DNA from 4 places in the Paenibacillus sp. FSL M8-0228 genome. Region 3 is predicted to be linked to each of the others. Evidence: riboswitches for the same ligand, from Rfam matches in the RefSeq annotation. Region 3 holds a riboswitch; each other region holds the start of a gene.
What was found. Region 3 has a riboswitch for cyclic di-AMP ahead of MKY98_RS20940 (TrkH family potassium uptake protein). Riboswitches for the same ligand answer to the same signal wherever they lie in the genome.

Region 1: another riboswitch for cyclic di-AMP. It lies ahead of MKY98_RS00540 (C40 family peptidase); the one in region 3 lies ahead of MKY98_RS20940 (TrkH family potassium uptake protein).
Region 2: another riboswitch for cyclic di-AMP. It lies ahead of MKY98_RS13835 (3D domain-containing protein); the one in region 3 lies ahead of MKY98_RS20940 (TrkH family potassium uptake protein).
Region 4: another riboswitch for cyclic di-AMP. It lies ahead of MKY98_RS06805 (hypothetical protein); the one in region 3 lies ahead of MKY98_RS20940 (TrkH family potassium uptake protein).

The regions. Positions count from the first base shown of each region.
Region 1 is NZ_JBBOXA010000001.1:133,628-141,353, reverse strand. It holds gene MKY98_RS00565 (MBL fold metallo-hydrolase) at 1-515, shown strand, start outside; gene MKY98_RS00560 (PTS sugar transporter subunit IIA) at 616-1,122, opposite strand; gene MKY98_RS00555 (YwhD family protein) at 1,561-2,067, opposite strand; gene MKY98_RS00550 (M1 family metallopeptidase) at 2,192-4,204, shown strand; gene MKY98_RS00545 (hypothetical protein) at 4,216-5,043, shown strand; cyclic di-AMP (ydaO/yuaA leader) riboswitch at 5,320-5,457, shown strand; gene MKY98_RS00540 (C40 family peptidase) at 5,463-5,963, shown strand; gene MKY98_RS00535 (GNAT family N-acetyltransferase) at 6,266-6,772, shown strand; gene MKY98_RS00530 (4a-hydroxytetrahydrobiopterin dehydratase) at 6,851-7,150, opposite strand; gene MKY98_RS00525 (hypothetical protein) at 7,268-7,561, opposite strand.
Region 2 is NZ_JBBOXA010000001.1:3,137,283-3,145,008, forward strand. It holds gene MKY98_RS13810 (DUF4178 domain-containing protein) at 1-80, opposite strand, end outside; gene MKY98_RS13815 (DUF350 domain-containing protein) at 105-512, opposite strand; gene MKY98_RS13820 (PspA/IM30 family protein) at 644-1,312, opposite strand; gene MKY98_RS13825 (NADH:flavin oxidoreductase/NADH oxidase) at 1,401-2,423, opposite strand; gene MKY98_RS13830 (polysaccharide deacetylase family protein) at 2,729-3,535, shown strand; gene MKY98_RS13835 (3D domain-containing protein) at 3,729-4,397, opposite strand; cyclic di-AMP (ydaO/yuaA leader) riboswitch at 4,404-4,572, opposite strand; gene MKY98_RS13840 (amino acid ABC transporter ATP-binding protein) at 4,803-5,525, opposite strand; gene MKY98_RS13845 (ABC transporter substrate-binding protein/permease) at 5,512-6,975, opposite strand; gene MKY98_RS13850 (M20 family metallopeptidase) at 7,124-7,726, shown strand, end outside.
Region 3 is NZ_JBBOXA010000001.1:4,632,986-4,640,711, forward strand. It holds gene MKY98_RS20925 (succinate dehydrogenase cytochrome b558 subunit) at 1-313, opposite strand, end outside; gene MKY98_RS20930 (LysR family transcriptional regulator) at 540-1,445, shown strand; gene MKY98_RS20935 (potassium channel family protein) at 1,451-2,128, opposite strand; gene MKY98_RS20940 (TrkH family potassium uptake protein) at 2,147-3,487, opposite strand; cyclic di-AMP (ydaO/yuaA leader) riboswitch at 3,901-4,054, opposite strand; gene MKY98_RS20945 (CPBP family intramembrane glutamic endopeptidase) at 4,316-6,046, shown strand; gene uvrC (excinuclease ABC subunit UvrC) at 6,015-7,726, opposite strand, start outside.
Region 4 is NZ_JBBOXA010000001.1:1,483,293-1,491,018, forward strand. It holds gene MKY98_RS06775 (MarR family winged helix-turn-helix transcriptional regulator) at 1-430, shown strand, start outside; gene MKY98_RS06780 (helix-turn-helix domain-containing protein) at 616-990, shown strand; gene MKY98_RS06785 (helix-turn-helix domain-containing protein) at 1,084-1,467, shown strand; gene MKY98_RS06790 (hypothetical protein) at 1,593-1,814, opposite strand; tRNA gene MKY98_RS06795 (tRNA-Leu) at 2,157-2,239, shown strand; gene MKY98_RS06800 (glutathione peroxidase) at 2,384-2,869, opposite strand; cyclic di-AMP (ydaO/yuaA leader) riboswitch at 3,336-3,508, shown strand; gene MKY98_RS06805 (hypothetical protein) at 3,624-4,019, shown strand; gene MKY98_RS27040 (potassium-transporting ATPase subunit F) at 4,203-4,280, shown strand; gene kdpA (potassium-transporting ATPase subunit KdpA) at 4,430-6,106, shown strand; gene kdpB (potassium-transporting ATPase subunit KdpB) at 6,144-7,726, shown strand, end outside.

The DNA.
Region 1 (7,726 bases), 4.5 Mb from region 3:
CAGATATAGTCCGAGCCTCTTCATCCCCAGTTCAAGTATTAGCCAGTTCTATCGAAAAGCCCTATATACAGGGAGAAAAACAGCTTATAAAGCTGACTCCAGAAGCAATAGATCAAGCTGTAAGCTCCATGCCCGAATCCGTTCCGGTAGAGTGGAGACACGCATTCCGGCGTACACTTGAAAATCCCCCAAAGGCTATTGTAAACTCCACCATCGTTGCCGGAGAGAAACTGCCCTTCTGTGGGGGGATCGTAGTTATAGATACTGCTGGACATACACCAGGACACCTAAGTTTCTATCATAAATCCAGTCAAACCCTGATTGCAGGAGATGCTCTACGCGTGGTAAGCGGCAAATTACTGGCTCCAGACCCGCAATATTGCTGTGATTTCAATATGGCCAAAGAATCTCTTAAAAACCTGCTGCCATATGATATTAAAAAAGTGGTCTGCTTTCATGGAGGGCTGTACGAAGGCAATTGTAATCAGCGGATATCTGAAATATATGAATCCTAACCTTTGATTTACATGGTCGTACCCACCCCTTGACTGGTCAGTGAATCATCTAAAGAAAAGACTAACCAGGAATTCCTGGTTAGTCTTTTTTGAATGAGAACTAGGCTTTTAAGTGAACTCTTAATACAGGTACTTCTGGAGAGGCAGATGTACCTTCCAGGATTTCCACATGGCTAATCATCTCTTGCCCATCTGGAACGATTACCGGCGTAATTACAGGCAATCCACCCTGTTGAATCGCATCCAGGTCAAACTCCATCAATAATTGCCCAGCTTTAATGCTATCTCCTACTTGGACATGAGGATTAAACCCTTGTCCTTTGAGAGAGACGGTATTAATCCCGACATGTATCAAAACTTGTACGCCGGATTCATGTTCAATAATCAGAGCATGCTTACTTTTCTCCATGACATGGGCAACTTTTCCCGCGAAAGGAGCGGTGACCCTACCCTCAGACGGATGAATAGCGATGCCATCCCCCATAGCTTTCGTAGAGAACGCAGGATCTGGAACCTCCTCCAGGGAAACCACTTTTCCTTTGATTGGTGCTATCATTTCGAATTCTTCAATACGAGGAGCCGCCTTCTTTTTCAACCATTTAAACATAACGATGCCACCTTATTTAGAGATTACATTCATAAACAGTAAATAGGACTTAACTACATCTTTCAAGGAACCGGTTCCACAAAATGAATAGAAAGAAGAGTGGAAGCGATTTCTATCTGAATTATAGTGAATGCCTTTCCAGGATGTCAAGGAGCTATCAGTTCATAACTACATATCTGTTACAATAATTTTCATGTAACTTGGAGGTGCTCTAACAAATTGCGGATTTAAGTGTTTTATCTCTTAAAAACAGATTTTTTATAGTATACTTTTCCAGCAATTTCTTTGATGATCATGTTTGGCATGTTCATTCAGCATTGCTTACCTACATGAAAAAGAAGTAGACCGCCCCCAACCAAGGTATCGGTCTACTTCTGAACCTTACTGCCGACTGCTCTTTAAGCAGTTGTGTACACTGGAATCGTGTTAACGCTTGGCCTACCCTTCCAGCGCCTGCTTCAATTCCTCAGGCGAAGCGTCCCACCATTCCTCGTTATGCGAAATGAGCAGGCTTTTGAGCGCTGCCTTATCTTCGCTGCCGAGATCCTCCAGCATGAAACGACGCTTGAGCGCGTAATCCATACGGTTGACGTGATCGGCGAGGATTTTCCAGCCGCGTTTGGCCTCGTCGTCAATCAGCATCTCGCAGGCGGTGGCGCCGCCGTACATACGTCCTTCGGCTGTACGGTCCACAGCTACCCATACGAGCCATACCTGGCGTCCGTTCGGTACGTCCTCTTTATTCGTAGAGAACTTGATACCACGTTCTACTTTACTTTTGGCATGCATGGCACCGATATCAATTTTCGCCTCTCCTCGGTCAATGATGACCGGTGACATGCTGTTCAGGTCAATTGAGCCTGCGCCGAAACCCTTATGTTTACTCTTGCCACTGACAATGTTCAGTGCAATCTGTTTTTTGCCGTCCGGCTGATTTTCACTCATGCGTCACTAGACCTCCATTTTCCGTCTTCACACTCATTCTACACTATAAATATTTTAACTAATAATCTCCTGAAAGCAAACATATACATGCTGTAGATGCTTGTCAACGGGAGGTATCCATTGTATGACCCCAGCACGCACTAAAATCGTTTTATTGTCTACACTAGCCCTCGGTCTCCTCGCAGGGACGTTATGGTTTGCCTGGCAGCCCCAATCGCAATCCGACCCGCAGTCCATAGGCCAACCACTATACGGCTCCCTGTCTGAGTCTGCGCTTGCCCCAAATGTGGGCAAGCCTCTAGGGGCAAACATCCTGCCTGACCTGCCCAAGAACCCTCCACAACCCGCTACAGAAATCCTCAGCAAACGGGTGGTAGAGTACCACATTGATGTATCTCTGGAAAAGGGACAGGTTTTGCGAGGCACTGAGACACTGACCTGGAAACATCCGGGCAAGAAAACCGTGAATGATCTGTATCTTCATCTATACCCGAACGCCTTCTCTTCCATGGAAACCACCTTTATGAAGGAATCCGGTGGAAAGCTGCGCGGAGACACCATGCCCAAAGACGGCTTTGGCTCTATGACGCTGACTGAACTAAAAACAGAAGACGGTTTATCCCTCATGCATCGCATCCAATATGTGCAGCCAGATGACGGTAACGCAGGCGACCGTTCGCTCATGAAGGTGCGTCTACCCAAGCCAGTACGAGGTGGCGAAGAAATCACATTATATATGAAGTTTGAGGTAAAACTGCCTGCCATCTTTGCTCGTATGGGTGGGACAGATGATTTTGTAATGGCAGGACAGTGGTTCCCGAAGCTCAGTGTCTACGAGACTGCAGGGCAGCGTGGACGCGCCGAGGAGGGCTGGAACCTCCACCAGTATCATGGTAACTCCGAGTTTTATGCCGATTTTGGAATTTACAGCGTACGGATTCGGGTGCCTGAAACTCATATCGTAGCAGCGACCGGATTTCCCACCCGTGGTGCCGTCCGACAGAACGGACAAAAAATATATCAATTTTATGCCGATGATGTACACGATTTTGCCTGGTCCGCTTCACCCAACTTTGTAGCCGTAGAAGAACCCTTTTCTTCTGCTGAAGTCCCTGGTGTCAAAATCAAGCTCTACCTTGACCCATCGCACAAGGAGCTCAAAGGACGCTATATGAGCGCAGCGAAGGCCGCTCTTTTGTACTACAGCAAATGGTACGGGCCTTATCCATATTCCACCCTGTCCATCGTGGTTCCACCTAAATCAGGCAATGGAGCTGGCGGCATGGAGTATCCGACACTCATCACGGCCGCTGCTGCGGGTAATCTCAATCCTGGCTATAGTCTGGAACGGACATTAGTTCATGAGATTGGACATCAATATTTCTATGGAATGGTAGCCAATAATGAATTTGAGGAGCCGTGGCTGGATGAAGGCTTCACCTCCTATGCAGAGGAGCGACTTATGGAGCAAGAATATGGGCTTACCCCCAACTTGCCATTACAATCGGGACAGGTATCCTCCCCACAGCCGCTAAACCGTGAGTCATGGAAGTACGGCTCGGCTGCTGAGTACGCGCAAAATGCCTACTCTCGAGGCAAGCTGGTACTACGGGGCATTGAACGTCAGGTGGGTATGAAAAAAATGGATCGCATTATGCGGACCTACGTCCAGACGTACCGATTTAAGCATCCGTCCTCACAGGATTTTCAACGTATCGTGGAGAGAGTCACCGGACGCTCATGGAGCCACTATTTTGAACAGTATGTATATGACGGCCAGATGGCGGACTTTTCAGTGGATCACATCACAAACCACAAGCTGGAGAATGGATATGAAGCAGTCGTGACGGTCAGCAAAAAAGGGGCGGATTATCCCAAGATCCCTGTCCAATTTACCTTCAAGGATGGAACCACGAAATTCAAGGCTTGGGACGGTGCGGGCAAAAGCACAACTTTTCGGATCAAAAGTACTTCTCCCGTTTCCTATGTAACCCTTGATCCCCTATATACCATTGCACTGGAGAACAAGCATATTAACAATACCCTAAAAGCCGAATTGGACGAAAAGCAACAAACCCGTTGGAGTATAAGTGTAACCAAGCTGTTGGAGACACTGCTTGGAAGTCTGTCATGGTGAGGTGTCTATAGATGCGGACTGTTATAAAAGAGGGCTGGGCGCTGGTGCGCATACGATTCTATATCGTTATCATTTTATTTCTGTATCGACTACTGTGGGGGGTGTTTCTCTATCGACTGGTGCAGTCTGCCGTTATCCCGCTATTGCTCCGTTATCCTGATCAGGGTCAAAACGAGCTGGGACAGACCTTGTTTTGGATGGAGAGCCAGATTGCTCTGATGGACAGCCGGGAAGTACATGTGTATTTGTGGATACTACTAGGGGCGACTGTACTACGCATACTAATCACTCCCTTCATTAGAGCCGGAATATATCAAAGCCTGCATACCGATGCGACTGAGCCGCAAAGCCTGTCCTTTTTCAAAGGTATGAAACGCCATGGCATGTCGTCGCTGTTGTATTACATCATCGAGTTGGGACTGCTGCTGATTCCCGCCTTTTGGGTAGTACCGAGACTCTACCCTATTGTAGCAGGTACGCTTCAATCTCCCTCTTACCTGCTGCACTTGTTGCCCTATGCCATGGGATGGATGGCATACGGATGGTTCATTCGGCAGTGCATCCTGTATATGCAACTAGGCACTGTCGGTGGTCACGCCATACTATCGTCCCTGCTCGCCTTCTTTCGCCAGCTTCTCCCAGCTGTCGGTATATCCCTTTTGCTCGGTGCTTGTGTGCTGCTGGTCTTCGGTCTATTTGGCACCGTGGCGATGATTTGGACTGGCATGCTCGCGCTCATTCTCCAACAATCGTATCATTTTGTTACTAGTCTGGTCAGGCTGTGGCATATCAGTTCGCAGTACAGACTATGGCATACCGATATCTCCAGTAGAAGCTAAGCCCTTCCTTTATGTTAATCACTTCATTTCCGTCTGTCGAAAAAACTTTATGCATAACCGCGCAAACGGCACATAACTGAATACTGTTAACAAGATCTGTTCCTGGGACATTAGGAGCAGATTTTTTTTGTAACTTTTTGCAATGAAACATTTGCCAAAGCCAGCCGACTTTGTTACAATAATCGCAGTGAACTGATAGTAACAACTTTGTAATCTTTATTGTAACCTTTATCTCAAAAATATCGTTATTGTGAATACTGCTCTCCAAGGTGCACATCTTAAGTAAAGCCTAATTCCTGGCACCTAGGAAGCGGGGGAACCAGTTTGGGTGAATTGATCTCGCAACAGAGTGGTCATAGGGGAACCTTCTACCGAATCCTTAAGCTAACCTCGCAGGCATTGGAAGGGGTATATTTTTTTTGAAGAAGAAGCTAACGATCGCAGCTATGAGTCTTGCCATTGCCTTTACATCTTTTACATTCGGTGGCGGCAGTGCATTTGCAGACTCCAAGATGGACCAGGTCATCCAAGATGCCAAAGGAACGAACTACAGAAGCGGAGGCACTACACTCGAGGGATTCGATTGCTCCGGCTTCACAATGTATGTATTCAACAAACTGGGAATTAAACTTCCGCATCAATCTGGATCACAATTCAAAATGGGATCTTCTGTATCCCGCGATGAAATGAGGCCTGGGGACCTGGTGTTCTTCAACACCACAGGAAGAGGCATTTCCCATGTAGGTATCTTCGTAGGTGAAGGGAAATTTGCCCACTCCTCGACTTCACGTGGTGTAGTAGTTAGCTCACTGAACGAAAATTATTACGCTAACCGCTATGTCGGTGCAAAAAGAATTATGAGCACAGACGCTTACCATTCTGTAGCTTCAGATATTCCTGATGACGACAACGTAGAATAACTAACGCACAGCAAGCTAACTCTAGCCGCAATTTGATTCTGCCGGAATCGAATTGCGGCTTTTTATGTCCACAACATCAGCAATGATTATCTTTACTGACGAACTGACACCTCAAAAGGTTTCAATTTTAGCGAACATCGTCGGTTTTACCGTCACCGCTGGGGGAGCATATGAGCAGTAATTCCTTCTTATTGAATGTATACCCGTCTTGGGTATAAAATAAACACGCTTGCCATTCCCCTGCAACTTGTCTACAATCTGTTGTTAATGATTGAAGCACCTGTAAAAGGAGGATGGAACACATGCCGGCCTCAATATCCAACTATCGGATCGTACCCATGGACGAGCATCAAGCGGCTGCAATCTGTGAGTGGCGCTATGATCCACCTTATAACATATACGGTTGGCTCCCCTGGGAACAAATGAAGGCGCTTGAGGTCGAATTTGGAAGTCCCACGCTTCGCCAAGAGCAATATGTTGCCGTACTGGATGAAGAGAACAAGCTGATGGGATTTGCTCAATATTTTCCTATGATCGGTGTGACCCGGCTAGGTCTTGGCATGCATCCTGAAAGATGCGGACATGGCAAAGGCTCTGATTTTGTCCGTGCCATTGCAGAGGAAGCCCAACGACGCAACCCGAAGAATGAAATTGATCTAGAGGTGCTTACTTGGAATGGGCGCGCTATCCGGGCCTACAAGGCGGCTGGATTTGAGCTTACAGATACCTATGAACGCCAGACCCCCGACGGCAAGAAACCATTTTATTGTATGGTATATCGTCCCGAGCACCCAACCCAGATTCTATGATAAAAGCGCCTTCGGCATACAACCACGATGTTGTATAGCGAAGGCGCTTTTATCATCATACGACAGATCATTACAAGCTCAATGACTGCTACGCATTTTTTCAAAAGCTTCATTATATTGTTGGGCTTCCTTAATATCCACGGCCATAATACCGCCATCGTCCCAAGAGGTCAAACGCAGAGTCACGGTCTTGTAATCAATCGTAATAAATGGATGATGATTGAATGCTTCAGATATAGCGGCAACTTCATCCACGAATGCAATCCCTTTCATAAAACTGGAAAAATTATATTTCCGAACGATCCAACGTCCTTCCTCCAGCTCCCAGCCCTCCAGTTTCTCCAGATGTGCTTCAATCTCTTCTTGTGTAAAAGGCATGTTACGAACTCCTCCCCGTTTATACGGAAGCCTTTCGACCGCTTAAATACGGCCAAAACTACGATATATTGGTGTACATATTACCACGGCCCCGTTGATAAATCCATAAGACGGACCTCAAATCAAAGGGACTGACGTCAGCTCCTCGTCCCCAATCAGTACATAGATACGATGCTGCTCCGGCTCATAGATCACAACGCCACTCCCTACAGTGATTGTGGGCTCTGTACCCAGTGCATAAAATAAGTCTTCTGCCAAAGCTTCATTGACTTCCTGACGTCCCGCCGGGTCCAGCCTGTCCCAATCTTCTGCTTCCATCTCAAAAAATTCATAGCTATCTGGGATGCGCCCCACAGCCTCTGTCAAATCGTTCAAAATTTGTTCATACTCACGTCCATGCTTTACTCCCATGCCATTTCCTCCAATGGTTCCGCCATTCAATACATAATCACCTTATTATACCGGAAATTCGCACTTAACAAAAAAGAGAGTTTTGTCGATAAATACTATAATCCGTCTTGTAATGACGCGCTTGGGGCAAGGACGACCCCGGCGGCATGAAAGGATTCAAAATCT
Region 2 (7,726 bases), 1.5 Mb from region 3:
TTTAAGTGAAGCATGCTTTTCTCTGCTTTTGGCGGCTCCGGCTTAGCAAATAGATTTGAAATTCGTTTCCAAACACCCATGGTTATATTCCTGCCTTTCTTAGCCTAGAAGCATGCTGTAATGATCAAGGCGCCAACCAGATGCAGCGCTCCTGAAAACAGGCCGAAACCAATTTTACCTTCCTGTGTACCTTTATCCAGATCAAACTGGGCCCAGTACCGCAACAGCAGACGTACAATAACTTCCAAAACAAGCAGGATGACAAAAGCGATCACAGAATACACAAGCGCTTCGAGCAAATTATTAGCTGTAGCGATAGAGCCTGACAAAATATAGCCTTGTGCAACCAGCTTCATAATCATTCGTACCGTTACGGCCATATTTCCAGCTTTCACTTCGGCAAAATCCTTATACTTCGTGAATAAAGAGTCGACATACATTAATGCGAAGATCAAAATAGCTCCCGCACCAGTCCATACAAGCATTGCTTTCATCGTTTCTAAAAAATGCATTTCATACCATCCTCCACATCTTCTTGACCTTCATATAATGTTTTACGCCTGCGGGCAGGGAAAAGCGAAGGAGAAAACGTTTCTCCTTCGCTTCCTGAGCAATCAAACTTGGCGGCACTGCTTAAATGTTCTTATTTATTTTCGTATTGCTTCAACAAAGCGGCAAGCTCATCGTCCACGGCGCTTTTCTTATCCAGCTCTTTGAACTCCTCATCCAACGATTTTTCCTTAGAAGACATTTCGTTGCTCGCTTCGGCACGTGCTTCTGCTTGCAGCATTTTTTCCTCCATACGCTTCAATCCGGCAGTTGCCGTATCAGAGCTAAAACCGTTCATAGCTTTGTTAATTTCAGTTTGCGCTTTAGCTGCGTTATAACGGGCAACCAGTGTCTCGCGCTTGTTTTTCATTTCTGTCAGCTGTCTGCGCATTTCATCCAGCTTGCCACGCAGGTTATCGGCCGAAGCTTTGTTCTGTTCGTAACCAGCTTTGAACTCGTTCATTTTTTGTTCAGCAGATTTCTTTTCTTCCAGCGCGCGACGGGCCAGATCTACATTTTGTGCTTTTGCAGCGGTATGTGCCTGTTCTTCGCGTTTCTTTACCAAAGCAGCCTGTTCTTCGTATTGCTGTTTGAATCTCTTTTCAATAGCAATTTGAGCGGCTACCGCTTTCTCTGCATCTTCCAGGTCCTCTTGCATATCACGAATGTATTGGTCCGTCATTTTAACTGGATCTTCTGCCTTGTCAATAATGGCGTTAATGTTGGACATCGTAAGATCTCTTAATCGTTTGAAAATAGACATGTGAAGTTCCTCCTAGAGTTGAATGCTTAAATTTTAAGCTCTGTACACATGTTTACGCAAGCTTTGCAAAGAGGGTTTCAAAAATTATCTAAAAGCCGCGCAAGTAAGGCTCTGGGATGTCGGCCTGTACTTTTAGCTCCCGCGATGCATGCAACGCCCAATAGGGATCACGCAGCATGGCGCGGCCTATTGCTACCAGATCAGCTTCTTTTTGCTGAACAACCCGACGGGCGTCTTCATAATCATCCAGTAATCCAACAGCAATTACAGGTACATTCAGCTTTTCACGGACGGTATGAGCTAAATCCACCTGATAGCCAGCACGCGCAGACGGCCCTCCGCCAGAACCAATTGGACCCTCGCCACCAGAAGAGATATGGAAAATGTCCACACCTGCATCACGATATCGTTCCCCTACACCTGTTATGTATTCCACATTATATCCATCTTCGACGTATTCTTTGGCAGATATCCGCATAAGCACAGGCATATCAGCAGGAAGAACCTCTTTAACAGCATGTATGACCTCAACACCGAACAGTGACAGATCCTGGCCATATTCATCTTCTCTCGTATTTGTTAAAGGCGAATGAAATTGATGGATCAGATAGCCGTGAGCGCCATGTATCTCAACCGTATCAAAACCGGCTTCCACCGCGCGGCGCGCGCCTTCTTTGTATGCCTGAACCAGTTCCCTGACTTCTGCTGTCTTTAAGGCGTGCGGCTTTTTAAGGCGTTCGCTAAAAGGAATCGAAGAAGGACCCACAGGTTGCTCAGCATCTTCGGCCTTGCGTCCAGCGTGGCCTAGTTGAATGCCAATTTTGGCACCATACTTGTGAACTTCCTCTACAATCTTACGATATGCAGGAATATGTTCGTCACTCCAAATACCTAAATCACGATCCGTAATACGTCCATCAGGATGAACCGCTGTCATTTCCACAATAATAAGACCAGCACCTCCTACTGCTCGGCTCACATAATGGACATGATGCCAATCCGTCGGATTTCCATCCTCGGCCTCCACACTAAATTGGCACATCGGGGGCATAACAATCCGATTTTTTAAAGAAAGCCCCTTTAATTGATAAGGAGTAAACAAGTCGGTCACTTTTATCCTTCCTTCCTTCAATTCCATGTCTGTATAATTATGAATTGCAACCCCATTATACACCAGCTGTCACGGGATACCGAATCCGTTGTAAGGCTAAAACTTGCGAAAATGCTCTTGTTTTCGGTCATGTTTAAGAGAATATGTACGTTTAGCTCCATCATCTTCATTGATAATCATTTCATCGCGAACTTCTTTCCAGACGTTTATGAGCCTAACTTGGTAACCAGCATATTTTTAATAGGACAGGTACATAATAGTCGAGAGCACCACTAGGTACCACTGCACGAAAAGGGGGGATACATATGCCGTACAGGGGAGTGTTGCCATGCTTGGCACTGTTACTAGCATTTTCAAGTTTACCCGTTCACGCGGATGCGCCTCCCAAGATCGGAACGCCCCATCCCAAGGAAGCAGCTGTTGCTTCTTCTGTACATCTGAGTACAGATCGAGCTACTCCTACATTAGCAATGTTGCGTAAAAAACATGCGGACATTTTTAAAATGTGCGGCCCACACACCCGCCAAATTGCCTTAACCTTTGATGATGTGCCCGATTCTAGGTATACGCCGCAGGTTTTGGACGTATTACACGCCAACGGCATCAAAGCCACCTTTTTCATCGTCGGTCACCGTGCGGAAAAGCATCCGGGGATTATACGTCGTATTATCCGTGAAGGCCATGCTATAGGAAATCATTCCTATACTCATCCGGATTTTAGGAAGGCTACACCAGAACGCTTTCGCAACCAGATTACAAAAACAGAACGTATTTTACAAGCCAGCGCAGGTTTTCGCCCCAAGTTGATTCGTCCACCCTACGGTGAAATTACAGAGCCTCAAATAAAGTGGGCACGTCGTCATGGCTACATGATTGTCAACTGGAATGTAGACTCTCTCGACTGGAAGGGACTAAGTAAAACACAAATTCAGCGAAATGTGATTCCAGCTACAGGGCCTGGCTCTATTATTTTAATGCACGCTGGTGGAGGTCAAAGTTCCAACTTGCAAGGCACTATCCAAGCTTTGCCGGGTCTAATTCACTCTCTAAAAGCTAAGGGCTACAAATTTGTGACAGTCCCCCGGCTACTCCACACATCGGAACGAAAATAACAGTATGTTTATAATTGAGGTCCAAGCTAAAGCAACGTAAAAAGGCTGTCTTACCAGCAGAAGTATTCTGCTCGTCAAGACAGCCTTTTTACGGATAGGACCTGATAAGAGTCCGACCTAGATATATACGGATATAGGCGTTATGTTTACATAATATATATTATGTTTAATTAAACTGTATATACGTACAATGCTATTTATCAATAACGTACAGCTTCACATTTTGAAATCCAAAGTCGTTCACAAATGATTTGTTGCCTGGAATAAAGATATCAATCCGCTTTCCTGTAATGGCGCTGCCCTGATCGCGAGCGACAGCTACAAAAGAATGATCCGGCAAACCTGGATGGGAGTAGCCTGTAACCAGTACTTTCGTGCCCATCGGAATGACGTTAGGATCTACCGCAATTGTACCTAGTTTAAGCGGATTGCCGTAGTAGTCCACTGCGCCCCATTTACCATTCTCATCGGCTGCGGCAGAATACGCTGAAGCCTTAACGTCAACTATTTTGCTATAGTTGAATGTTTTACCCCAAGCTTCAATCGTTGGCGCCTCATTCGCTGCTGCTTTCTCCGTAAGAAGCTGCGGCTTCGATTCCGAAGCTGCCTTTACACTTTTTTCGCCAGGCACCTTAATTTGCAGACCTGCATATATATTGCTGGAGGCAATGTTTGGGTTAGCCTTTGTTAGCTCGTCTACCGATACTCCATAACGCTGAGCAAGCAAAAAGAAGGTATCGCCCTCTTTGGCAGTGTGAAGCGAGGCAGCATCCGCTATTCCAGCTGTCTGTGCCAACCCTGCAATAGCTGCGGCAAGCACCGCAATTTTCATCGTTTTACCAATATGTTTTAAATGTTTCAAAGATATGTACCTCCTCTTTTATGCCTGCGAAGTTAGCTGTCGGATTCGGACTCAGGAGAAGCCCTATGCTCGTGCAATTCACCCCTAGGCATATTCCTCATCGTCTTATGACGTATCGGAATGGCTGCCGTTGTTACGTCCCCCGCACTTCCCATAGTTTGGGCCAGCATTTCAGCGCTTGTCTAACCGCATGCTGTCCCGGTAAGTTTTGGCTTACTGCATAATATCACAATTTTGTAACCTTATCCGCATGAAAATGTTGGGAACCCTGAACATCATACTACACTCGTTACAATTTTGTCATCAAGAAATCTATATTTGTTACGAAAGTATGGGGAAATGGTGACAAAAAAAGAAAAGCCCTCCGTCAACGGAGAGCTCTTTTATGATTAGATCAGTACTTTCTTACAATACTTTGGCAAGAAAATCACGAGTGCGATCATGGCTTGGAGTGCCAAATACCTGGTCTGGTGCACCCTGCTCCACAATTTGACCGTTATCCATAAAGATAATTCGATCGCCTACCTCGCGGGCAAAGCCCATTTCATGCGTTACAATTACCATTGTCATACCGCCTTCGGCGAGCTTCTTCATTACATCCAGAACCTCTCCAACCATTTCAGGGTCCAATGCAGAAGTCGGCTCATCGAACAGCATTACGTGCGGCTGCATGGCCAAAGCACGCGCAATCGCAATACGTTGCTTCTGACCGCCGGATAGCTGGTTCGGATAGGTATTCTTCTTATCCTCGAGCCCCACGGTACGCAGGAGTTCTAATGCAATTTTTTCCGCTTCCTTACCTGACTGTTTTCTAACCTGCGTCGGTGCAAGCGTCAGGTTCTGCAACACTGTTTTGTGTGGGAACAGATTAAAATGCTGGAACACCATCCCCATTTTTTCCCGGGTTACATTAATATTATGACCACGAGCTGTAATCGGCTCGCCCTCAAATAAAATCTCCCCATCCGTCGGCTGTTCTAACAGATTCATACAACGCAAAAACGTACTCTTCCCCGAACCGCTGGGACCGATGATAACGACAACTTCTCCTTTGGCGATATCTATATCAATGCCTTTTAAAATCTCATTCTTGCCGAACGATTTACGCAATTGTTTAACGGTGATCACTGGCTCTCAACTTCCTTTCCCATAAACCAAGCAGCTTAGACAAGCTGAATGTCATTACAAAATAAATAGCGGCTGCGATTACGAACGGACTTAATCCTTCATAGGTGATATTCTTAATGACTTGGGCTTGGTACATAATATCCACCATCCCAATGGTCGAAATAATAGATGATTCTTTAATGATTGTAATAAACTCATTACCAATAGCAGGTAGTATAGATTTAAATGCTTGCGGTAAAATGACGTGACGCATTGCTTTGCTTCGCCCCATCCCGAGCGAACGGGCTGCTTCCATCTGTCCACGGTCTACAGCCTGAATACCCGCACGGAAAATTTCAGCCAAATATGCCGAGCTATTCAGAGACAATGTGATCACACCCGACTGGAGTGGGGTAAAATTGATACCCAGCGTCAAAGCAATTCCGTAGTGAATGATCATGAGCTGTACCAGCATAGGTGTACCGCGCAGGATCTCGACATATGTGGTACCTAACCACTCAATGATACGTATACCACTCATTCGCAGCAAGGATATGATCAGACCAATAATGAATCCAAACAATACTCCGAGTGCAGACAACAACAGAGTGTAGCCAATACCCGTAGCGTAAAGACTACGGTATTTCATAAATATATCTACAATGCTATTCGAAGAAACCTGTCTGTCGGCAGACAGTGCACTCGCTTCTGTAGAAAACTTCTCAATCGCCCCCTCCGCTTTCAGGCGAGCCAACGTTTTATTTACAGAGGCAAGCAATTCAGTATTTCCTTTACGGATACCTACGGCAGTTTCTGCACCTTCATCTTCAGGTACTGCCTTGGCAAGTGTCACGGTACCGTCTAGTGTGTATCCTTTAGCCACGGTATCTTCGATTACAACTGCGTTGATACGCTTGGTCCGAAGCTGGAGTACCAGATCGGATATTTTATCCAATGAGGTAACCGAAGCATTAGGCACTTTTTGTGCAATTTCTTCCTGAATACTCCCTTTCTGTGCACCGAGCTTCTCTCCTTTCAGAGTAGCCATCGTTGAATATTTGTCCTTATCCTCCGGGCGTACCATAATGACTTGTTTGGAGTGATAGTACACATCCGAAAAATCAATGCTCTTTCTGCGCTCATCCGTCGGTGTCATACCGGACAGTACCAAGTCTACACGACCACTTTGCAGAGCAGGCAGCAAGGAATCAAAGCTCATGTCCTCTGGGACCATCTCTGCGTTCAGATCCTTGGCGATTTCCTTGGCAATCTCCACATCGAACCCAACAATGGTTTTCTTACCATTAATGACTCTATAAAACTCATACGGCGGAAAGTCGGCACTCATGCCCACTACAAGTTTTTTCTGTGGTTTTGCTTCCGTTCCGTATGCATTGAGCATGGGAAGACCCGTCAACAGCAAGATAACCGCCGTCAAAACCAGGGCGGTAAAACGATATGCCTTTTTCAATCTTTTTTTCTCTCCTTAAATTCTTTATAATAAATAAGATTGTGTCATTATAAATGAATATGCATGATTATGCAATGAATGTTATAGTACAATTTCAGCATACCTAGCGCAGTACCTACATTACAGCTTATATAAAGGAGTTTTCAGCATGGATTTTAAACAGACCATTCAAAAGACAATTGAGCAGCATGCCCCACGCTTTAAGGACATTTCGTTATATATTGGGGCAAATCCTGAACTTGGAAACGAGGAATTTCTGGCCGCTGCCCGTTTAAAAGAAGAACTCATTTTTCACGGTTTTGAGGTCCAGGCACCCGTTTTGGGCATAGAAACAGCCTTTATTGCAACTTACAAAGCTGAAAAATCCGGACCGATTGTTGCTTTTCTGGCAGAATATGATGCTCTGAAAGGTTTAGGACACGCCTGTGGGCACCATCTGATATGCATGATGAGTACCGGTGCTGCCGTTGGCCTCAAGTCGATCATCGACGAAACTGGTGGAGAAGTACGGGTATACGGCACACCTGCCGAAGAAACTCGTGGTGCTAAGGTCCCTATGGCCTCTGCCGGTTTGTTTGATGATTGCGACATAGCACTTATGACGCATCCTTATGATCGTTACGAAAAATCAGGCAAATCGCTGGCGATTGATGCTGTACAATTCGAATTTTTTGGTCAATCCGCTCACGCGGCTGCCAGCCCGCACGAAGGCATTAACGCGCTGGACGCTGTGATTCAAACGTTCAATGGC
Region 3 (7,726 bases):
ACGTAATGACGCCGGAAATACGCTGGAACAGAAAGCGCCAGTTACGTGAATAGCCGAACCTTTTTACATTCGGGTCAGCCTGATAAGCGATATACAAGCCATAAATTCCGTGGAACAGTAATGGCAAGTAGATGAATAAAGTTTCTAGCACAATAACCAGCGGCAAACCATTCAGGAAGGCCACGCTGCGATTAAATCCTTCCTTGCCGCCCTCCACCGCTGTGAAGTTCGTCACCAAATGCTCAACAAAAAATAGAGCCAACGGAATGACGCCAAGAAGCGAATGCAGCTTTCTGGAATAAAATCCTCTCATCTAGGTCATGCTCCCTTCTCCCAATAATAGCGTTTTCAATAGTAATATAACATATAAAATGACAGTTCCCGACAGGAAATGTCCAACAAGGTGTCCCTTATTAGGAAAAACAAAAGTGTGAACATCTTGTGTCGCTTTCATGTTACTCCTTTTCGGCTTATAATGGAATTGCAATATACGTATTAATTATTATGTCTTTTTTGCATATAGAGAGGAAGTGGATGATTTGTTTGAGGATTTGAACGCTTTTGCCGTCATTGTCGAGCAGTCCAGCCTGAATAAAGCCTCCAAACTGCTGAATCTGTCCCAACCCGCCCTGTCCCGCAAAATTGCCAAGCTGGAGGACGAGCTGGGTGTGAATCTCTTTGATCGTCGGGGCAAACGGCTCGAAATTACGTCCACTGGCCGATTTGTTTATACATTCGCACTAGAGCAACGGCAACGACAGCTTCGCTTCTTACAAAAGCTCTCCCAGCACAAAAATGAAGCCCAGAGTATGCTTACACTCGGCGCAAGTCTCACGACACTCCAGACAACGCTGCCTACCCTTGTCGAAGCTTTTATGAGCAAGCATCCTCAAACCGAGCTGAAGCTGCTCACCGGTAAAACCCATGAAATCGTCGCCTTTGTACGTGACAAAAAAGCAGACGCCGGTATTGTCGGATCTGCCATTCATGAAGTCGGACTGCGTTGCATTCCGCTATTTGATGATCATTTGGAGCTCGTTGTTTCCATTGGACATGAATTAACCGTCAAGACAGGAACGGCCTCGATGAAAGATCTGCAAGGACTGCCGATGATTATTTTCTCCAAAGGAACCTGGTATCGCAGTCTGACGGATGACTTGTTCCAGCGCAGCGGCATCATGCCGGATATCCGCATGGAAATCGACTCCTTCGAGGCAATTGTACGCCTGCTTCCAACCTGTAAGGCTTCTGCCTTGCTACCCAAATCCTATTTGCGCAGCGAACTATTACGGGATAATGGACTCACTGCACTGTACTTGCCCGATTTGAAGGAGACACGCCGAACGACCTCCCTCATTTACTCGGAGACGACCGATCTCGGTCCGACAGCACGACGCTGGATTAGCGAGACACGTGCGTCGTTTGCAGGCTACCGTATGGTGTAAAGGGTTTAGCCCTCTTCATTAACATTAACAACCTCATCCTCAAAGCGGCCGATATTATCATTCGAGCCGATGATGACCATAATATCGTCGGCTTTTAATCGATCCATAGCCGTCGGTGCGATCAGGATACCATTCGCCGTATGAAGCGCCACGACGCTACAACCAAAGCGGGTACGGGCATTTAGCTCTGCTAGCGTTTTGCCATTCAGACATGCAGGTACATTGAGTTCCACAATACTATATTCCTTAGACAACTCCAAATAATCGAGCAAATTAGGCGTGACTAGCTGGTGAGCCACCCGGATACCCATATCCCGTTCTGGATAAATAATCCGGTCCACACCGAGCTTTTCTAACGCACGCCCGTGCAGCACAGATATGGCTTTGGCTACGACTTTTTTCACACCCAGCTCCTTCAGCAAAATGGCGGTGAGGATGCTTACCTGAATGTCATCACCAATAGCAACAATGCCACAATCGAAATTACGGATGCCCAGTGATCGCAACGAGTCTTCATCGGTAGCGTCCGCCACGACAGTATGTGTCAACATCTCACTCATACTGTCCACAACATCCTCATTCCGGTCAATGCCTAGCACCTCGCACCCCATATCCACCAATTGCAAAGCCAGGCTTGAGCCAAACCGCCCCAAGCCAATAACTACAAACTGCTGCGTCTTCATATCTACTCGAAAACTCCCTTATCCTATAATCATTTTACCTTCCGGATGACGATATAATTCTTTACCCTTTTTCGGCCCCAGTGCATAAGCTAGCGTGAGTGGCCCCAGTCTACCTGCAAACATCGTCAGGGTAATCACCAGCTTGCCTATGACTGTCAAATCAGGTGTAAGCCCCATCGACAGCCCCACCGTACCAAACGCAGATACCGTCTCGAACAAGATCATCAGAAAATGATGATCTTCGGTTGCCGACAAAATCATCGTCACCCCGATCACGAACAGCAACCCCAGCAGTGTAATGGTCAAAGCCTTGTAAATTCGTCCCTGCGCAAGTCGGTACTTGAACAGTACAATATCTTCCCGCCCCCGCAGCATCGAAATCACCGCTCCAATGAGCAGGGCGAATGTTGTGGTCTTAATCCCGCCTCCAGTAGAGCCAGGAGAAGCCCCGATAAACATGAGTATGATGATAAAAAACTGCGTAGCCTGCCGCAAGCCTGCAATGTCCAAGGTATTGGCACCTGCGGTACGGGGAGTAACGGACTGGAATAAAGATCCCAATAGCTTACCACCCCAATCAAGCGAGCCGAGAGTCTTCGGATTCGTAAACTCAAATACAAAAATCACGAGCGTGCCGACTACAATCATAGCGCCCGTCATGCTGAGTACCACCTTGGTATGCAAGGACAGTCTCTTGCGCTTGCGATATTCTGCCAGGTCTGACATCACTACAAAACCAATGCCGCCTGAAATAATCAAAAACATGGCTGTAAAATTAACAATCGGATCATATACATAACCTGTCAAGCTGCGAAATTCACCGAATAAATCAAAACCAGCATTGTTAAACATGGAGATGGCATGCCAGATTCCAAAATAAATCGCCCTGCCTACGGGCATATCAAAGGACCAGCGAACCGAGAATATCGTAGCGCATACGCCTTCAATAACCAGTGAGTACAGTAATACCTTACGGATTAACCCGACAATTCCCTCTACAGAAGTCTGATTCATCGCTTCCTGCAAAATGAGACGCTCCCGCAGGGAAATCCGACGCTTGAACACCAGTGCAATCAAGGTAGCCATGGTCATAAAGCCTAGGCCGCCGATCTGAATGAGCGCCACGATAACAACTTGACCAAAGGTTGTAAAAAAGGTCCCCGTATCCTTTACGACAAGCCCTGTAACACAGGTCGCGGAAGCGGCAGTAAACAAAGCGTCTATAAACGCAAGTGGCTTTCCTGTTGTATTGGAGATCGGCAGCATTAACAATAAACTACCTATTAGAATGATAATGGCAAAGCCCGCAACGAATATCTGCGGTGGAGAAAGCCGGAGCCAGCTTGCATTGGGATTCATCTATTCATCACTTCTCTCCTAATCCTTAAAACTATAAAAACAGTGATTTAATACGGTGTAAGCTCGCTACGCGTTCCATTTGATCTTCCGATCGTCGTTGCCCCTGAATTTTTTGATTTTTCCAAACCTTAGTTAACTATAATTAGCATTCCCTGAATACAGGAAGAATGCATGTCAAGCACTACTCGGCCCCCTGTGCTATTGGCGGGCAGTAGCGAAGGGGGCAGAATTGTTCTGAAGAAGCGAAGCGTTTGCCTTTATCTCCGGATTTTAACCATTAAAGGGGGTATACAATCAAAAAATCCGGGGATAACAGCAATCGGAAGAATAATCTGCACCCGCAGCGGTCTATCTAACCAATCCAAACACTTTTATACGCACAAAAAAAGACACCGGAAAACCGAGTGCCTGACTTGGTTCCTGCTCATAGCCTACGAGGTTAGCTGATGGATTCGGGCAGCACAGTATGCCCTATTTACACTTCCGATCCACCAGTGATCGGCTGTAAAATTCACCCCAGTAACATGGTTCCCCCGTTTTCCCATAGAAATTCGGCTCAACTGTATATCATTACCTATGTATTTTATAGGCATTGCCTCAAGATTATAATCCTTCTATATCCAGATCACAAAACCGATTTCGTCGAAAAAACGTGAAATTGGCTTTATTTTGCGAATGGGCATCGTTTAATCGCAGCTTATCTTATTTTATTGGAACTTTAAAGTGCTTTCACTCTATTTTCATGAATATCGCTGGTCTGTTGGCGGGAACCTGTGCAGTATGATATCTTTAATGGATGTTCTTATTTACAGATTAAGGAGGAAACTCATGAATCCTATCGGGAAACCGGTCGTGCTCACGGCCAACTTCAAAAAATTAGGCTTGCTGGGCGGGATTGGCCTGATTTGCTTTTTTATCTTTCAATTGCTTATTCCCTCGCTTAGCAATCCGAGTCCAGAATCAGTAATGAATGCAAAGGTCATCAGCAAACAAGAAGCGGTCATACACGCATTGGACTTCGCCCGCTCCGAGCTGGGATATACTGAATCACAGCCAGAGGAGCCTCTGGTGACCTATCAGGCCGAAACAGATTTGTACGGTTATTTATCTAGAGAAAAACTGCTTCAACAGTACGACCGTACATGGAAGAAAAATTACCCTTACGAAACCTTTCGGGTCGATCTGCCTGAATCCTCAGCGAAGAGCAAGCTGCAAATTCATGTAGATTTATCCACTGGGAAGGTCGTTAGTTTTAAACGGATCACCTCCAGCACCAATTACACGCAGGCTGATATTTCTACGGATGAACAAGCACGTAACAGGCTTGTACGTGTGGCTGAGGACGGCATGACGCTTGAAGCCAAGGAGCAGGCGGCCGCTGTATGGGTGAAGCGCTTTGGCTTTAAGCCGTCGGACTTGAAGCTCGCGACCACTGAACAAGAAGGCGGATTAAAGTATACCGTAGACGATAAAAAAATTGGCGCCTCGGTACTTACACTGGCTTTTACTTTTGAAGACGGTGATGTTCGCTCCTTCACTCAAAGCTTTTCGGCCCCGTCATCCTATACCGATTATATCGAAAAGCAAACATTTTGGGCGAATTGGATGACCTATGCGGGTTATGCCCTATTTAGCTTTGTGCTGGGTGTACTTGCCATTGTGTATGCGTCACTCACCCGACGACATACTTCATTTGTACGCGGCATTGTTCTATCCGTTATATACTTTATTGCTAGTATAGCTGGGACCATGAACATGCTGCCTTTATTGCAAGCAGAAGCAGGCGGTAAGGGCATGCTTCTATTTCTTATGGTTTTCCAGATTGGTGTTACCTTCGTCATGGCTGTAGCGCTCTACTTCTCCTTGGTCGGCGGTGACGGACTTATGCGTCAGGTTGGACTGAATGCATGGCCACGTGCGAAAGAGCCGGGCTACGGGCTGTATGTGCTTCGCAGTATGTATGTTGGCTACTTGTGGGCCTTTATTTTGCTCGGGGTACAATCCATTTTATTCTTTATACTGGAGCGCACATTTAATACATTCTCCACCACAGATGCCACGCAATCCCCTTACAATATGGCTTATCCATGGCTACTGCCGATTATGGCCTGGATGGCAGGTATTGGTGAAGAGACTGTCTACCGTCTGTTTGGTATTCCGATGGTCAAAAAAATAGTGAAAAATACTTTTGTTGCTTGTCTGATCACCACGCTGATTTGGGCACTGGGACATACACTTTATCCGATCTATCCAGTGATTTCCAGACCTATTGAGCTGACTTTTCTTGGTTTGCTGTTCAGTTTTGTGTTCCTGCGTTACGGCTTTATTGCCGCCATGTTCAGCCACGTTATTTTTGACAGCATTCTAATGGGACTTAGTGTGATGAGTCTGGGAGATACTGTGAACGTGAGCGCGGGCCTATTCTGGATCTTACTTCCAGCCATTGTGGGTTACATCATTTATTGGTTTAGTCCTAAAAAGCCAAATCGAATGATGTTTGAACCTATACAAAAAGAGGAGTCGCATTCTACGACTCCTCCTCCCGAAGGGCAGCTATAATCTGACGCGCAAGCTTATCCCCAATAGAGAGAGGCCGGAAGTCTTCGACACTGGCCTCTCTTATTTTTTTGAGCGATCCAAAATGCTTAAGCAGTAACTTACGCCGTTTCTCGCCAATGCCTGGAATAGAGTCCAGCCGGGAAGTTACCATAGATTTGCCGCGTTGCTCGCGGTGGAACGTGATGGCGAAACGGTGAACCTCGTCCTGAATCCGTTGCAGCAGGTAAAATTCTTCGCTATTACGTGCAAGTGTCACGGCCTCAGAGGATTCTCCCACCAATAGTTGGGATGTTCTATGTTTGGCATCCTTCACCAAACCACATACAGGAATGAACAAACCCAGCTCATTTTGCAATACATCGGTCGCCGCCTTAATTTGTCCACGTCCACCATCGACAACGATCAAGTCGGGACGTTCCAAATTTTCCTTAAGCACACGTTCATATCGACGCCGGATAACCTCACGCATTGTTTCATAATCATCGGGTCCCTGCACAGAACGGATTTTATATTTTCGATACTCCTTCTTGGCAGGCTTGCCATCAATAAACACGATCATGGCTGAGACTGGATCGGAACCCTGGATGTTGGAGTTATCAAATGCCTCCACCCGGTGCAAGCTATCCAGCCCAATGGCACGTCCGAGATTGCTTGCAGCTTTGGATGTTCGTTCCTCATCCCGCTCGATCAGCTTAAACTTCTCATCCAAAGCTACACGTGCATTTTCCGTCGCCATGCCTGTCATTTGCTTTTTCAGTCCACGCTGCGGTACAAGTACCTTTACATCCAACCATTCAGCCAGAGCGAGAGCCGCCGTACTCGGGTCCTCCAGTCCACCGGATAGTTGAGTTTCTATTTCCTTTATCTCGGCATCTTGGTCACCAGCTTGATCTTGATTCGTTGCCGCTGCATAAGTTGCCCGTTCTTCAGCCACCAGCAGTGAGTCAGCAGAATGCTCTGTCTCCGTTTGTATCGCATTCTCATCTGTCTGTCCGGTAACATCGGCTGTAGGTGCACTGTAGAGTGCAGTTTCTGCCGCAACCGGTTGATCGACATTGACCTGTTTCGCCTGCATCAGCTTAGGAGAATCCGGCAGCAATATTTCCTGCGGCACTGCTGGGTTGTCACTATAATATTGCGTCACATAGGACATAAAATCACTGTAAGCCTCACCGTAGAAAGGAAAAGTCGACATATGGCGCTCGATCATTTTACCTTTGCGGACATATAGGATCTGTACACACATCCAGCCCTTATCTACTGAAAAACCGAATACATCTCGATCTTTCGCATCCGATGTGGTGATTTTCTGCTTTTCCATCATCGCGTCGATGCTGATAATCTGATCTCGCAACTCCTTGGCCCGCTCAAAGTACAATTCCTCTGCGGCCTCCTGCATTTTACGCTGAAGATCCTTTTTAATTTCCTCATGTCCCCCGCTCAAAAAGGAACCAATTTCCTGACCAATCTGGTCATACGTTTCCTTTTCGACCTCTTTCACACAAGGCCCCAAACATTGATGCATGTGATAATACAGACACACTTCCTTGGGCATCACACCACACTTGCGTAACGGATACATACGGTCCAGCAACTTCTTCGTCTGATGTGCCGCGTAGGAATTGGGGTACGGTCCAAAATATTTTGCTTTATCTTTCAGAACGCGACGGGTCACCTCCA
Region 4 (7,726 bases), 3.1 Mb from region 3:
ATCAGAAAATATTTTGGGCTTGTTTCCGATTGTGAAGAAGAAATTTTTCACCTACGGTCCGCTCGATTTCCCATTACACTTGTCGCCTAATAACTTTCAGGTGCTAATGCTCCTGCGTGAAGTACGTTCGTCTACGGTATCTGATTTATCCAAACAGCTCAATGTCTCACGTCCGAACATGACTCCTCTTCTGGACAAACTGGTGGAGCATGGGTTGGCTGACCGCCAGTCGTGTGATTCGGATCGCAGAGTCGTGAATGTGGCGATTACACAGGAAGGCGATGCTTTTTGTGAACAGGTATTTCATACCTTCTCCAATAAAATTCAAGAAAGACTGGTGTATCTGCCAGAAGAAGATTTATTGCATCTGAGTGAAACTTTGAATGAATTGAAGCATATTTTACTTAAAATCGACAACTCTGCTACGTGATTGGCGTAAGTGGACTGGCTTAAAGACCGCCCTTTCTTCGGAAAACAGGCGGTTTTTGTTGCGTGTTGTGGTATAATGGAAACCAACATACATAATTCGGTAATTTTAGCATACGTGATCTTTGAAATGGGAACAGAGAACATGATATCGTTATTTGAGAGCCTGCTAGGGAGGAAGGAACTTCTATGCAATCTATTTACCATCGCATCGAGGAACTCATCAAGGAACGGGGAATGACGAAAAAGGCGTTCTGCCAGCAGTTAGGCATTAGTACAGGGAACTTCGGGGATTGGAAAAGAGGAAAAACGACGCCGGGCACGAATAAACTCATTGAAATCGCTTCTTTTTTTGATGCGAGTCTGGACTGGATTATGCTGGGTCGAGATATACAGGGTGAGGTGCTAAAGGAGTCGCAAGACCCTTATTTTTTTGACGCTTCAGGGCAACTGAATTGCCAGGGGGAACCGCTTAGTGAGGCGGAAAGAAATTTTATACTTGAGTATATTGAATTTACCCGCTTTCGTAAAGAGAAAAACCAGCGCAATTCTACTATAGGGTAATGGTTGCTTAGGATTTAATGGGGATTACTAATGAGTAAGGCTGAAAAATGAAAATTATTTCAGAAAAAGTTACTGTTTCGGAGGGGAAACATTTTGGGAGATCAAACTATTTATCAACGGATTGAAGCTTTGATTAAAGATCGGGGAATGACCAAGAAGGCATTTTGTGAAAAGCTTAAAATCAGTTCAGGGAATCTCGGTGATTGGAGAAGGGGGAAAACAACGCCGGGTACCACTCATTTAATTCAGATTTCGGACTTTTTTAATGTATCGCTCGATTGGTTAATGAAAGGGATTAAGCCGGGAGAAGGCGTACTTCAGGAGCAGAAGGCTGCTTATTTTTTTGGAGTGATGGGGCCACTGAATTGCCAGGCAGAAGATCTTGAGACGGAAGAACAGAATTTTATTTTAGAATATGTTGAATTTGCGAAATATCGTAAGCAAAAAAGTGAGAAGGATAAAACAAAGCCGGAATGATTTTTTTGGCTAAAGATTGTCTGGGTTGAAAACCCGTAAACGAACTGGAGGGGTTCGCTTTACGGGTTTATTTGGTTTCTTGGTGATATGGAATGACCTGTATGTAACTGGAATGCTTGTTGGATTTAGAGTGGCGATGCCTCCTTATAATCGTTATCGTCGATGTTCAGAATTGCAGCAACTTGTTTTCTGTACCTTTGTGCTTTGCGGGTGCCGTGAATCAGATTGGACAAGCGTGAAGGCGGAATATTGTGTGTCTCACAAAATGTTTTCTGATCCAGTCGAAGTTCGACAAGCCGTTGTTTGATGGCCCACCCGAAGGAGGTGACAGGCATTTTGTTGTTCAAAAGAAATCGCCCCTTACGGATTCTTACGGAATAATTGGTGTGTTATAATAATCATCAGTAAACATGTTAGAATTAACCATCTGAAACTATGATACACTTTTATACGTGTTTTTACAATCGTAAATACGTTATTTCGTCAAATTAATTACTTAGTTAAGTGCTAGGTGGTTCTGATAATCCGTAAGGGGGCAACATTAATGCATAGTTCAGCAAGCGGTTATCTTTATGCAGGACGGTATTATTATCGCTCATATATGTAAGTTAAAATAATTATAATATTTTTGTTTACAAATAGTTGATGAGAGAGTATAATAAATCTGTTGCCTCAATACATTATGATTTGCGGTCGTGGTGGAATGGCAGACACGCTATCTTGAGGGGGTAGTGGGCGTACGCCCGTGGAGGTTCGAGTCCTCTCGACCGCATTATATGCAAGACCTAGTTAAAAAAGCATCCTGACACGGTTTACGTGAAAGGGTGCTTTTTTTGTTAAGCATTTTCGTTATATTCTTTAGCCACGGAAGCCACGGTTGCAACAGGTCGTTTATTAACTGTGATAATGAAGAATGTCAGTTTTGCTGCAAAAGCTTCTCTATATCTCCCGCCAGTTTATCTGGAGTGGTTTGCGGTGCATAGCGCTTAAACACGTTACCTTCTCTTGTAATTAAGAATTTAGTAAAATTCCATTTGATCGCTTTGGACCCTAATACCCCCGGAGCTGTTTGGGTCAGGTAGCGAAATAAGGGGTGTGCTTGATCGCCATTGACATCTGTCTTGGCGAACATCGGAAAGGTGACACCATAATTGATCTGGCAAAACTCGGAGATCTCCTCACTGGAACCTGGCTCTTGTTTGGCAAACTGGTTGCTGGGAAATCCCAAAATTTCGAGCCCCTGTTCATGATACTGGTCATATAGCTCTTGTAGCGCTTTGTATTGGGGGGTTAACCCACATTTGCTGGCAGTGTTCACGATAAGCAGAACGTTCCCTTCAAATGTGGATAACGGAATTTGTTTCCCTTGCAGGGTTTGCGCATCATATTCATAAACGGTCATAGCATCTCTCCTCATTCAATATTCAGCAATTAAATTTTAGACAATTTAAAGAAGGGTTGCAAGCCTGGAAAAGCTGTATAAAGCCTTCAGGCGCTGTAAAATCGTATTTTGCTCAAAACAGTAAATCGCACCGCAAATGGAGCGAATTAAGTTGTTTCTTCTTATAAAAGCGGGTTAAATCGGTGTTTAGCTGGTACATATAGCGTATTTTCTTCTCTTTTTACAAAAAAAGGCCAATAACGCTTTACCCTACGCCAATATTGACATGCTTGTCATTTTCAAAAAGGGATGAAAAACAGAGATTAAAGGAGATGTGAGAAGCATAGTTGCATTGTAAGCGTTATTATTAATCTTCTATGCTCTAAAGCCCGATTTATAACCCTGCAGTTGAGCTTTACAGTCTTCCATGCGCGGGTGTATGATTCAAGACGTAATTTCAAATTAACTTGAATGAAGCAACAACGAAATGTCTATAGCGCTGAATTTTGCAGTTGCAAAAGCGGGGGAACCAATCGAGACTGTACGGCTTCGGAAGCCGTGTGTCTCATGGGGTGAATTTTCCGGTCAAGTGCCAGAAATAGGGCGACTCTCACGTCCGAATCCGACAGCTAACCTCGTAAGCGTACAGGGAGAGGCAACAAACCGCCGTGTGCAGCCATGGTTTATTTTATCATGGATATGTCAGAAGCCGGAGGAAAGCCTTTTTCCTTCGGCTTCTTTTTGTTGTCTTTTTATACCGGGAGAGGAGCTACTGATGGAAGGTCGGTTAATTATTGTCACTGCACCGAATGAAGCGGGCAGAAGTTTTGTGAAATTGCTTATTTTCAAAAAATTGGCGTTTGCAGTTCTCACGAATAGCGCCCAGGAGGAACGACAGCTCAAAAAAATGGGTGTGGAGCACATTGTCCGCATCAATACCATGCAAGCGGGAAAATGGAATTTTCCAAAAAAAGAAATTGGTAGTGTGTATTTGTTCGAGAACAGCTTGAATCTGACTTGCCGTTTCCTGCAAATATGTCGACCACTAACATCGGAATCGATCTATGTTATTACACACGGCTGTAATCCACAAGGAATTTATCGGGGATTGGGAGCGGACCATGTGATCTACACATTGAACGGAGAGGTGGGTTTTCTGCTGAACGGATAAGCACTTATGACATAGTTGTTTTATGATTTTATGATGGAATAAGAATGGCGATCTGAGGATCGATACGGAGGGTATAAACATGATGGATATATACATGCTGCTCGTCATGGCTGTGAGTTATGGAGTGATACTGCTGTTTGTACGCTGGTGTGATGCGCAGACCTCTAAAGGAGGACGAAGAGGATGATCGTTATACTCGGGCTTACGGCTATTGTGTTTATGTATTTAATCTACGCACTCCTGAACCCTGAAAAGTTCTAGTCACTTGTAGGGATAGAGCGGGCGGGAACAACAGATCTGAGCATTAAAGCATCATTGGTAGCAGGTTTTCGCAAACGTGTGCACTTCATAGATGGTCTAATCGGGTCTGTTGTTCCAAACGCAGGAGCATTTTGAAGGAGGAATAGAGGATGGAGCTGCTTCAAATTGGAATTGTGATCGTTATATTGCTGCTCTTGGTAAAGCCAATGGGTACATATATGTATCATGTATTCTCGAATGAACCGAATCGAACGGATCGGATTTTTGGCAGAACAGAAAAGCTGATTTATAAGGTAGTAGGCTTGAAGAAAGTGGAGAGCATGCGTTGGACTACGTATGTTATGAGTTTCATTGCTACGAACGTCGTGCTTGTGGCAATCAGCTACTTGCTGTTGCGTTTACAGGGAATGCTTCCCGGTAATCCGGCTGGAAACAGTAATATGGAAGCATCACTAGCTTTTAATACGGTAATCAGCTTTATGACGAATACGAATCTCCAACATTATAGCGGAGAAAGCGGGCTTACGTATCTGACACAGATGGCGTTCGTCACGATGATGATGTTCACTTCGGCTGCTTCCGGTTTTTCGGTTGCTGCGGCTTTTATGAGAGGATTGACGCGGCGCGGTGAAGGGATGGGCAATTTCTTTCAAGATTTTATTAAAGCTATTATAAGGATTTTCCTGCCACTGGCCTTTGTGCTTACGCTGGTGCTGGTGGGATTGAAGATACCACAGACGCTACAGCCTACGGCGGATCTTACGACGCTGAGCGGAACACAACAGCAAATTTCTATGGGACCCATTGCTTCTCTGGAGTCCATCAAGCATTTGGGGACGAACGGGGGCGGTTATGCGGGAGCTAACTCTGCGCATCCTTTTGAAAATCCAAGTCCTTGGACGAACGTGCTGGAAATTTTGGCAATGTGGGTAATGCCGGCTTCGTTGCCGTATACCTTTGGATTGTTTGCCCGTAATCGTAAGCAGGGCTGGATTATTTTTAGCTCCATGATGGTATTGTTTCTAATTTTTCTATCCATTACGTATGTGTCTGAGAAGACAGGTAATCCGTTAATCCAGACACTGGGTGTGGATGCTTCTCAGGGAAGCATGGAAGGGAAAGAGGTTCGTTTCGGTATTGGACAATCGGCTTTATTCACTGCGGTCACAACAGCGGCAACGACAGGTTCGGTCAATAATATGCATGATACACTAACCCCGCTAGGTGGCATGGCTGCTTTGGGAGAAATGATGCTAAACGTCATTTTTGGCGGCAAGGGTGTCGGGCTGATGAATATGCTGATGTATGCGATTCTGGGTGTGTTTATATGCGGACTGATGGTCGGGAGAACTCCGGAATTTATGGGAAGGAAAATTGAAGGCAAGGAAATGAAGCTGATCGCCATTGCCATTTTGGTACATCCGTTTCTCATTCTCGCCCCAACTGCGCTCGCGTTTATGAGTCATTGGGGATATGATGCGGTCACTAACCCTGGCTATCACGGGTTGACTCAGGTGCTCTATGAATATGCGTCATCTGCCGCAAATAATGGTTCGGGGTTTGAAGGTCTTTCAGATAACAACGTATTCTGGAATGTAACAACGGGGATGGTTATGTTCTTCGGGCGATATGTATCTATGATTGCATTGTTGGCTGTGGCGGCTTCGTTGAATGCCAAAGCGCCGACTCCGGTGACGACGGGGACACTGCGCACGGACAACAAGTTATTTGGAGCCATTCTGATCGGGGTCGTGCTGCTGATTGGTGCGTTGACCTTTTTACCTGTCATCGTATTGGGACCTGTTGCTGAATTTTTGACCATGTGAAGAAGAAAATGAGAATGGATGAACGGGGTGTTTGACCATGAAGGAACAACGCAAACACATGCTGGACAGAAGCATCTTGAAGCATGCGATCAAGGATAGCTTTATAAAATTAAATCCGATGATGATGATGAAAAATCCTGTCATGTTCGTCGTGGAGATCGGTACATTGGTCGTGCTGCTAATGTTACTGTTTCCCGGTTATTTTGGAACTGACAAGGAAATAGGCTTTAACCTGGCCGTGTTTGTTATTCTGTTGTTTACGTTGCTTTTTGCCAACTTTGCCGAAGCGCTCGCGGAGGGGCGGGGTAAGGCACAAGCTGCCTCTTTAAAAAAATCCAAGCAGGACACGCAAGCTAACAAGCTCGTCGGAAATGACATTCAGGTGGTTAGCTCAACCGAGTTGCGTAAGGGGGACGTAGTTATTGTCTCCCAGGGTGAAATGATTCCAAGCGATGGTGAGGTCATTGAAGGTTTGGCTTCGGTGGATGAATCTGCAATTACGGGAGAATCGGCTCCGGTCATCAAGGAATCGGGTGGTGATTTTTGCTCGGTAACCGGCGGAACGCGAGTGGTTAGTGACCGGATTAAGGTGCGGATTACGACAGAGCCGGGCGAGACATTTATTGATAAAATGATTTCGCTCGTGGAAGGCGCTCAGCGGCAAAAAACGCCGAATGAGATTGCGCTGAACACTTTGCTGATTAGCTTGACGATTATTTTTCTAATTGTGGTGGTTACGCTAGCGCCGATTGCCCGTCATTTTAACATTGATTTGCCTGTTCCTGTGCTGATTTCGTTGCTAGTCTGTCTGATTCCAACCACGATTGGAGGACTGTTGTCAGCCATCGGGATTGCCGGTATGGACCGGGTCACCCAGTTTAATGTGCTAGCCATGTCAGGCAAGGCGGTAGAAGCTTCTGGGGATATCAACACGATGATTCTGGATAAAACAGGTACAATCACCTTCGGGAACCGGATGGCGAGTGAATTCGTGCCTGTAGAGGGCGTGGAGAAGGCAGAGCTAGTGAAGTGGGCAGCGACTAGCTCTATGAAGGATGAGACGCCAGAGGGTCGCTCGGTTCTCGAGTTGATGCGCAAACAGGAGCATACGTTGGATGAATCCTTGGCGGCAGGTGGAACCTTTATCGAATTCAAGGCGGAGACCCGGATGAGTGGTCTGGATCTGGCCGATGGACGAAAGGTACGCAAGGGCGCAGTGGATTCCGTTCGGCAATGGATCGTATCGCAAAATGGCAGTGTTCCAGCCGATCTGGAGGAAAAAGCGAATCAGGTAGCCTCTGAAGGAGGTACACCGTTGGCAGTCGCGCTAGATGATCAGATATACGGTATTATTTATTTAAAGGATACAGTGAAGCCAGGCATGAAGGAACGGTTTGATCAGCTCCGGGAAATGGGTATCCGTACGATCATGTGTACCGGAGATAATCCGCTGACAGCAGCTACAATTGCTCGAGAAGCGGGTGTGGACGACTTTGTAGCTGAGAGCAAGCCGGAGGACAAAATCGCGGTTATCCGACGTGAGCAGGAACAGGGTAAGCTGGTTGCCATGACTGGAGACGGCACCAATGATGCACCTGCGTTGGCGCAAGCCGATGTAGG